DNA from 3 places in the Parafrankia sp. BMG5.11 genome. Region 3 is predicted to be linked to each of the others. Evidence: riboswitches for the same ligand, from Rfam matches in the RefSeq annotation. Region 3 holds a riboswitch; each other region holds the start of a gene.
The links. Region 3 has a riboswitch for thiamine pyrophosphate ahead of thiC (phosphomethylpyrimidine synthase ThiC). Riboswitches for the same ligand answer to the same signal wherever they lie in the genome.

Region 1 (2,259 bases), on a different contig from region 3:
CACCCGCGCCGACATCCGCGCGCGGGTCGCCGACGGCACCTGGCGGCAGCCCGCGCGTGGCGTCCTCGTCACCGCCACCGCCACGCCGCCGCTGGCGCAGCAGGCCTGGGCGGCGCTGCTCGCCGGCGGGCCGAACGCGGTGCTCGGCGGGTCCACGGCCGCCGCCCTCGACGGCCTCGTCGGCCACGGTGACGAGGTCGTGACGGTGCTGGTCCCGCCCGGGCGCCGCGGCACGCCCGTGGCAGGCGTCGTCTTCCGCCGCACCGCACGCCTGGCTCCGGCGGACGTCCACCGTGCCCGGCTGCCACCGCGGACGGCGCCGGCCCGCTCGGTGGTCGACATGGCCGAGTGGTGCAGCGGGCGCGACGGCGCCCGTGCCGTGATCAGCGACGCTCTCCTGCAGGGCTTCGTCACCATCGAGGCGATGCGCCGGGCGCTGGCGCGCCGCGGCCCGATCAGCCGCCGCACTCTGATCGCCGACACCCTCGACGAGCTGAACCGCCGGACTCCCCGGATGCTGAGCCTCCGGTACAAGCAGCTCGAGGCGGCGTTCGGGCTGCCTCCCTGTCGAGCGCTGGCCACCCCCTCCCCCGACGTTCCGACCGGCCGACTGGACGTCTGGTACGGGCCGTGGCGGCTGCTCGTGCGGGTCGGGCAGCCCGGTCCACGGCGGCCGCGGCCCGCCGGCCGGCGGATCCTCACCGTCAGGGTGGAGCAACTCTGGCAGGCGCCGGCGGAGACGGCCGCGCTGGTCGCCGCGGCTCTGCGGGAGCAGGTTCCGACAGAGGCCGCCGACCGGCCGGCCGTGCCGCCCGGGCCGGACGAACCGGCGACGGAATGGCACGAAACGGTACGTGACGAACATGGCGAAGCTGACCAAGGGGGTGGCGGAGGCCAGTCACCTGCCGTAGCGTCGTCCCAGATGCGGGAGCTTCCACCCTGGGAGGCTGAGAGGGCGGCCGGGCAACTGCCGGTGCCGCCGACCGCCTGAACCTGTCCGGGTAATTCCGGCGTAGGGAGTGATCAAGGTGGTGCGTCAGATCCGCCCGACGGATTCCGACAACACGGCGGCCGCGGCCTCCGGCACGGACGACGGCGCGGAGGGCATCCTGGCCCGACCGTTCCCCGGGAGCAGGAAGACCTACCTGGTCGGGTCCCGGCCCGACCTGCGGGTGCCGATGCGCGAGGTCGCGCTGAGCACGGGCGACAGCCTGGTCCTCTACGACACCTCCGGGCCGTACACCGACCCGGGCGCCGGCGTCGACGTGCGGCGCGGCCTGCCCGCGCTGCGGGCCGGCTGGATCGCCGCCCGCGGCGACACCGAGGAGATCGAGGGGCGTGCCGTCCAGCCCGCCGACGACGGACGGCACGGGCCTGACGGGCAGGCCGGTGACACCTTTCTCGGCTCGGGGCAGGCTCCGCGGCGGGCTACCGCCGGCCGCGCGGTGACCCAGCTCGCCTACGCCCGGCGGGGCGAGATCACCGCCGAGATGGAGTTCGTCGCGCTGCGCGAGGGCCTCTCTCCCGAGCTGGTGCGCGACGAGATCGCCACGGGCCGGGCGGTGCTGCCGGCGAACGTGAACCACCCCGAGAGCGAGCCGATGGCCATCGGCCGCAACCTGCTGGTGAAGATCAACGCGAACATCGGCAACTCCGCCGTCGCCTCCTCCATCGAGGAGGAGGTCGAGAAGATGGTGTGGTCGACCCGCTGGGGCGCCGACACCGTCATGGACCTCTCGACCGGGCGGAACATCCACACCACCCGCGAGTGGATCATCCGGAACTCCCCCGTCCCGATCGGGACGGTGCCGATCTACCAGGCGCTGGAGAAGGTCGGCGGCAAGGCCGAGGAGCTGACCTGGGAGGTCTACCGGGACACGGTGATCGAGCAGGCCGAGCAGGGTGTGGACTACATGACCGTCCACGCCGGGGTGCTGCTGCGCTACGTGCCGATGACCGCGCGGCGCAAGACCGGCATCGTCTCGCGCGGCGGCTCGATCCTGGCGGCATGGTGCCTCGCCCATCATGAGGAGAACTTCCTCTACACGAACTTCGCCGAGCTCTGCGAGATCCTGCGGGCCTATGACGTCACCTTCTCCCTCGGCGACGGCCTGCGCCCCGGCTCCATCGCCGACGCGAACGACGCCGCGCAGCTCGCCGAGCTCGCGACACTGGGCGAGCTGACCTCGGTGGCCTGGGAGCACGACGTCCAGGTGATGATCGAGGGGCCGGGCCACGTGCCCATGCACAAGATCAAGG
Region 2 (2,259 bases), on a different contig from region 3:
GGTTCGGGTCGCGGGCGGTGGCCCGCAGCGTCAGCGCGTCCAGCTCGGCGGGGACGTCCGGCACGACCGTGGACGGCGCCGGCACGTCACCGTGCACCGACTGGTAGGCGACCGACATCGGCGTCTCACCGGTGTGCGGCAGGTTACCGGTGATCATCTCGAACAGCATCACGCCGGCCGCGTAGACGTCGCTGCGCATGCCCGCGGTGCCGTGCGTGACCTGCTCGGGGGCCAGGTAGCCGACCGTCCCCATCACCACTCCGCCGGTGAGGGCCGCCGTGGGATTGGTGACCGGCCGGGCCAGGCCGAAGTCGGCGACCTTCACCCGGCCGTCGTCACCGAGCAGGATGTTCTCCGGCTTGATGTCGCGGTGGATGATGCCGGCCGCGTGCGCCGCGGCGAGTGCCTCGGCCACCGGCTCGAAGATCTCGACGACCTCGGCGACGGTGAGCCGCCCGCGCATCCCCAGGTGCTGGCGCAGCGAGCGCCCGCGGACCAGCTCCATCACCAGGTAGTGCAGGACACCGGCCGGGCTGGTGTCGGACCCCTGGTCGAGGATCGAGACGGCGCACGGCGTGTTCAGCCGCGCGACCGCGTTCGCCTCCCGGTGGAACCTGGCCACGAACTCCGGATCGTGGCTGAGGTTCGGATGCATGATCTTGAGGGCGACGAACCGGTCGAGCCGGTTGTCATGGGCGACGTACACCGTCGCCATCCCGCCGACGGCGAGCCGCTCCTGGGCGGTGTACCGCCCGTCCAGGAGACGACCTATGACGGGGTCGGCCACGGTGGAATCCACATGCACAGTTTACGATCGGCCGCCCGATCGGCCAGACAGTGGTCTTACTGCGCATTTGGCCGTGAGATGTACCCGAACGGGCGGGATGTTCGTCACAAAATCTGGAATTCGATCCGCGTGCTCGATCTCGGGCCCGCTCGGCGGGAGCCCGGTCGATCCCGGCCCGGGTGAGCTCCCGGACGCCGTACCGGGACGCGTTGTCTGTCCGGGTTCGCCGGAGCCGCTGGTCCGCCGCGCGCGGCGGCTTAGACTGTGGCGTGACCGGGGAGCCCGCGGACGCGGGCTGAGAGGCCGGCCAGCATGCCGCCGGCGACCCGCATAACCCGATCGCGGTCATGCGCGCGTGGGGAGGAACCATCTGATGACACAGCGGGTCACCGAGGTCCGACGCGAGCCGGACAACTCCGACCATCCGGAGTCCGACCATTCGGAGCGCGGTCATCCCGACCCGTTCCGGATCGCCGGCACCGTCTACGCCAGCCGGCTCCTCGTCGGCACCGGCAAGTTCGCGAGCCATCCGGTCATGCGCGACAGCCTGGTCGCCTCGGGGGCGGACATCGTCACCGTCGCCCTGCGCCGGGTCGACCTGAGCCGCGCGGGGGAGGGCGACGTGCTCGACTTCGTCCCGGCCGGCATGACGCTGCTGCCGAACACCTCCGGCGCGCAGGACGCGGCCGAGGCGCTGCGGCTGGCCCGGCTCGGTCGCGCGGCGACCGGGACGTCCCTGGTGAAGCTCGAGGTCACGCCGGATCCGCGCACCCTCGCGCCGGACCCGATCGAGACGCTGCGCGCCGCCGAGCTGATGGTCGCCGACGGGTTCACCGTGCTCCCGTACTGCTCGGCCGACCCGGTGCTGGCACGCCGGCTCGAGGAGGCCGGCTGCGCCACGGTGATGCCGCTGGGCAGCTGGATCGGTTCCAACCGCGGCCTGCGCACCCGCGACGCGATCGAGGCGATCGTGGAGACCGCCGGGGTCCCGGTGGTGGTGGACGCCGGCATCGGCGCGCCCTCCGACGCCGCCGAGGCGATGGAGATCGGGGCGGACGCGGTGCTCGTCAACACGGCGATCGCGATCGCCGCCGACCCGGTCGCGATGGCCCGGGCCTTCGCGCTCGCGACCACCGCCGGGCGGATGGCCCACCTCGCCGGCAGGCCGCGGGCGGGCAGCGCCACCGTGGCCGAGGCGTCCTCTCCGCTCACCGGTTTCCTGGGCGCGGTGCCCGGCGGTCTGCCCGGCGGGGCCGGCTGATGGCCAGCCCGGCAGGGCTGTTCGCCCGCGAGCTCGCCGCGCTCGACATCCCGGCGCTCGCCCGTGTCTCGGTCGAGGCCGACGAGGCGAGGGTCGACGCCGTCCTGCGCCGGGCCGTCGCCGCCGGGCGGCCCGACGCCGGCGGCCGGCTGGACATCGCCGACCTCGCCGTCCTGCTGTCGCCGGCCGCGACCGGGCGGCTGGAGGAGCT
Region 3 (2,259 bases):
GCCGGTGGGATTATGCCTACACCGGCGGCAACCCCGAAGGCGCGCCCATGACGGGTCTTGCCGACAAGCGGGTGGCGATCATCGGCACCGGCGCGACGTCGGTCCAGGCGGTGCCGCACCTGGCGCGCGATGCGAAGGAACTGTACGTGTTCCAGCGCACCCCGTCATCAGTCGACCGCCGCGACAACGCGCCGCTGGATGACGACTGGTTCGCCAGCGTCGCGGAGCCGGGTTGGCAGCGCAAATGGCAGGACAACTTCGCCGCCAACCTCGGCGCCGGCTTCCCGGCCGAAGACCTTGTCAAGGACGGGTGGACCGATCTTGCCAAGCGGATGCGCGCCAACCTGCGCACCGTGCCGCCGTCCGAGTGGACCCCCGCCCGGATGATGGCGGCGTTCGAGGATGCCGATTACGAGAAGATGGAGCAGATCCGCCGCCGCGCCGAGGAACTGGTCAACGATCCGAACACCGCCGACGACCTGAAGGCATGGTATCGCCAGTTGTGCAAGCGGCCGTGCTTTCACGACGAATACCTGCAGGCGTTCAACCGGCCCGGCGTGAAGCTGATCCACACCGATGGGCAGGGCGTGTCCGCGATCACCGAAAAGGGCGTGATGGCCAACGGCACCGAGTACGAGGTCGACTGCATCATCTACGCCTCGGGGTTCGAGGTTTCGACCGACTACGTCGCGCGCGCCGGGTTCGACGCGGTGGGGCGGGACGGGCGAACGCTGTCGGAATACTGGGCCGGGGGGATGCGCACGCTCCACGGGTTGCACATCAACGGCTTTCCCAACCTGTTCATGGTCCAGCCGGCGCAAGCGGCCAACTTCATCGCCAACGTGCCGCACAACATCGTCGACCACGCCGATACCATCGCCAGCGTGGTGTCCGCCGCCGAGGAGCGCGGCGCGGCGACGGTGGAGCCGACGGCTGAGGCCGAGCAGGCCTGGCTCGACCTGCTGCGCACGGGCCCCGCGCGCGCGATCGGCAGCACGGAGTGCACGCCCGGATACTACAACAACGAGGGCAAGGGCTGGGGCGAGGACGCGCCGTTGTTCGTCGGCCACCCCGGCGGCGCGCTGGCGTACTTCGCGCACATTGATGCGTGGCGGAAATCGGGCCGGTTCGAAGGTCTGGAGTTCACCTAGACAGCCCGCCGGCACGAGCCTATCCATCCTGCATCCCCGGGGAGCCTGCGCCGCCATCGAGATATTTCGAAGGCGGTCAAAACTGGCTGAGAGGTGGGCTTCGCAACCCACGACCCGTCGAACCTGAACCCGTTAACACGGGCGGAGGGAGGGTCGCTGGCGAGGCGCTTTCCATCTGTCCACAGAGGAACTGCGCATGGCGGACATCAACTCCAAGCTCGAAATCGGCGTCACGACGGGAGCCATCCGCGGCAGCCGCAAGGTCCATGTCGGCCCGCTGGGCGTCGCGATGCGTGAGATCGTGCTGGAACCCTCTTGCGGTGAGCCGCCGGTGCGAGTGTATGACACCTCCGGTCCTTACACCGATCCTGCGTGCACGATCGACATCCGAGCCGGCCTGCCGATGATCCGCCGCGACTGGCAGCTCGCTCGCGCCGACGTCGAGGAATACGCCCCGCGTGAGGTCCGGCCGGAGGACAACGGCCAGCTCGGCCCCGATCGTTCAGGCGGCGTGCCCCCGTTCCCGACCGTACTGCGCCGGCCGCTGCGGGCGAAAGCCGGCGGCAACATCAGCCAGATGCACTATGCCCGTCGCGGCATCATCACGCCCGAGATGGAATACGTGGCGGAGCGCGAGAACCTCAGCCGCGAGCGCGCCGCGAACGAACGCGACGGCCAGGATTGGGGTGCCGAGATTCCCGACTACGTCACCCCCGAATTCGTCCGCGACGAAGTGGCGCGCGGGCGGGCGATCATCCCGTCCAACGTCAACCACCCCGAATGCGAGCCGATGGCGATCGGGCGCAACTTCCTGGTCAAGATCAACGCCAACATCGGTAACAGCGCGGTCGCCAGCGATGTCTCGAGCGAGGTCGACAAGATGGTCTGGTCGATCCGCTGGGGCGCCGACACCGTCATGGACCTCAGCACCGGGCGCAACATCCACGACACCCGCGAATGGATCATCCGCAACTCGCCCGTCCCCATCGGCACCGTGCCGATCTATCAGGCGTTGGAGAAGGTCGGCGGCATCGCCGAGGACCTGACCTGGGACATCTTCCGCGACACGCTGATCGAGCAGGCGGAACAGGGCGTCGATTATTTCACC

Region 1: linked by a shared signal. The riboswitch ahead of thiC (phosphomethylpyrimidine synthase ThiC) and the one ahead of thiC (phosphomethylpyrimidine synthase ThiC) in region 3 are both predicted to bind thiamine pyrophosphate.
Region 2: linked by a shared signal. The riboswitch ahead of E0504_RS27065 (thiazole synthase) and the one ahead of thiC (phosphomethylpyrimidine synthase ThiC) in region 3 are both predicted to bind thiamine pyrophosphate.

The regions. Positions count from the first base shown of each region.
Region 1 is NZ_SJXI01000059.1:318,601-320,859, reverse strand. Features, by position in the region: gene E0504_RS34345 (hypothetical protein) at 1-292, opposite strand, end outside; TPP riboswitch at 915-1,034, shown strand; gene thiC (phosphomethylpyrimidine synthase ThiC) at 1,032-2,259, shown strand, end outside.
Region 2 is NZ_SJXI01000041.1:52,252-54,510, forward strand. Features, by position in the region: gene pknB (Stk1 family PASTA domain-containing Ser/Thr kinase) at 1-787, opposite strand, end outside; TPP riboswitch at 1,052-1,166, shown strand; gene E0504_RS27065 (thiazole synthase) at 1,161-2,048, shown strand; gene thiH (2-iminoacetate synthase ThiH) at 2,048-2,259, shown strand, end outside.
Region 3 is NZ_SJXI01000015.1:170,144-172,402, forward strand. Features, by position in the region: gene E0504_RS11675 (NAD(P)/FAD-dependent oxidoreductase) at 1-1,151, shown strand, start outside; TPP riboswitch at 1,179-1,318, shown strand; gene thiC (phosphomethylpyrimidine synthase ThiC) at 1,348-2,259, shown strand, end outside.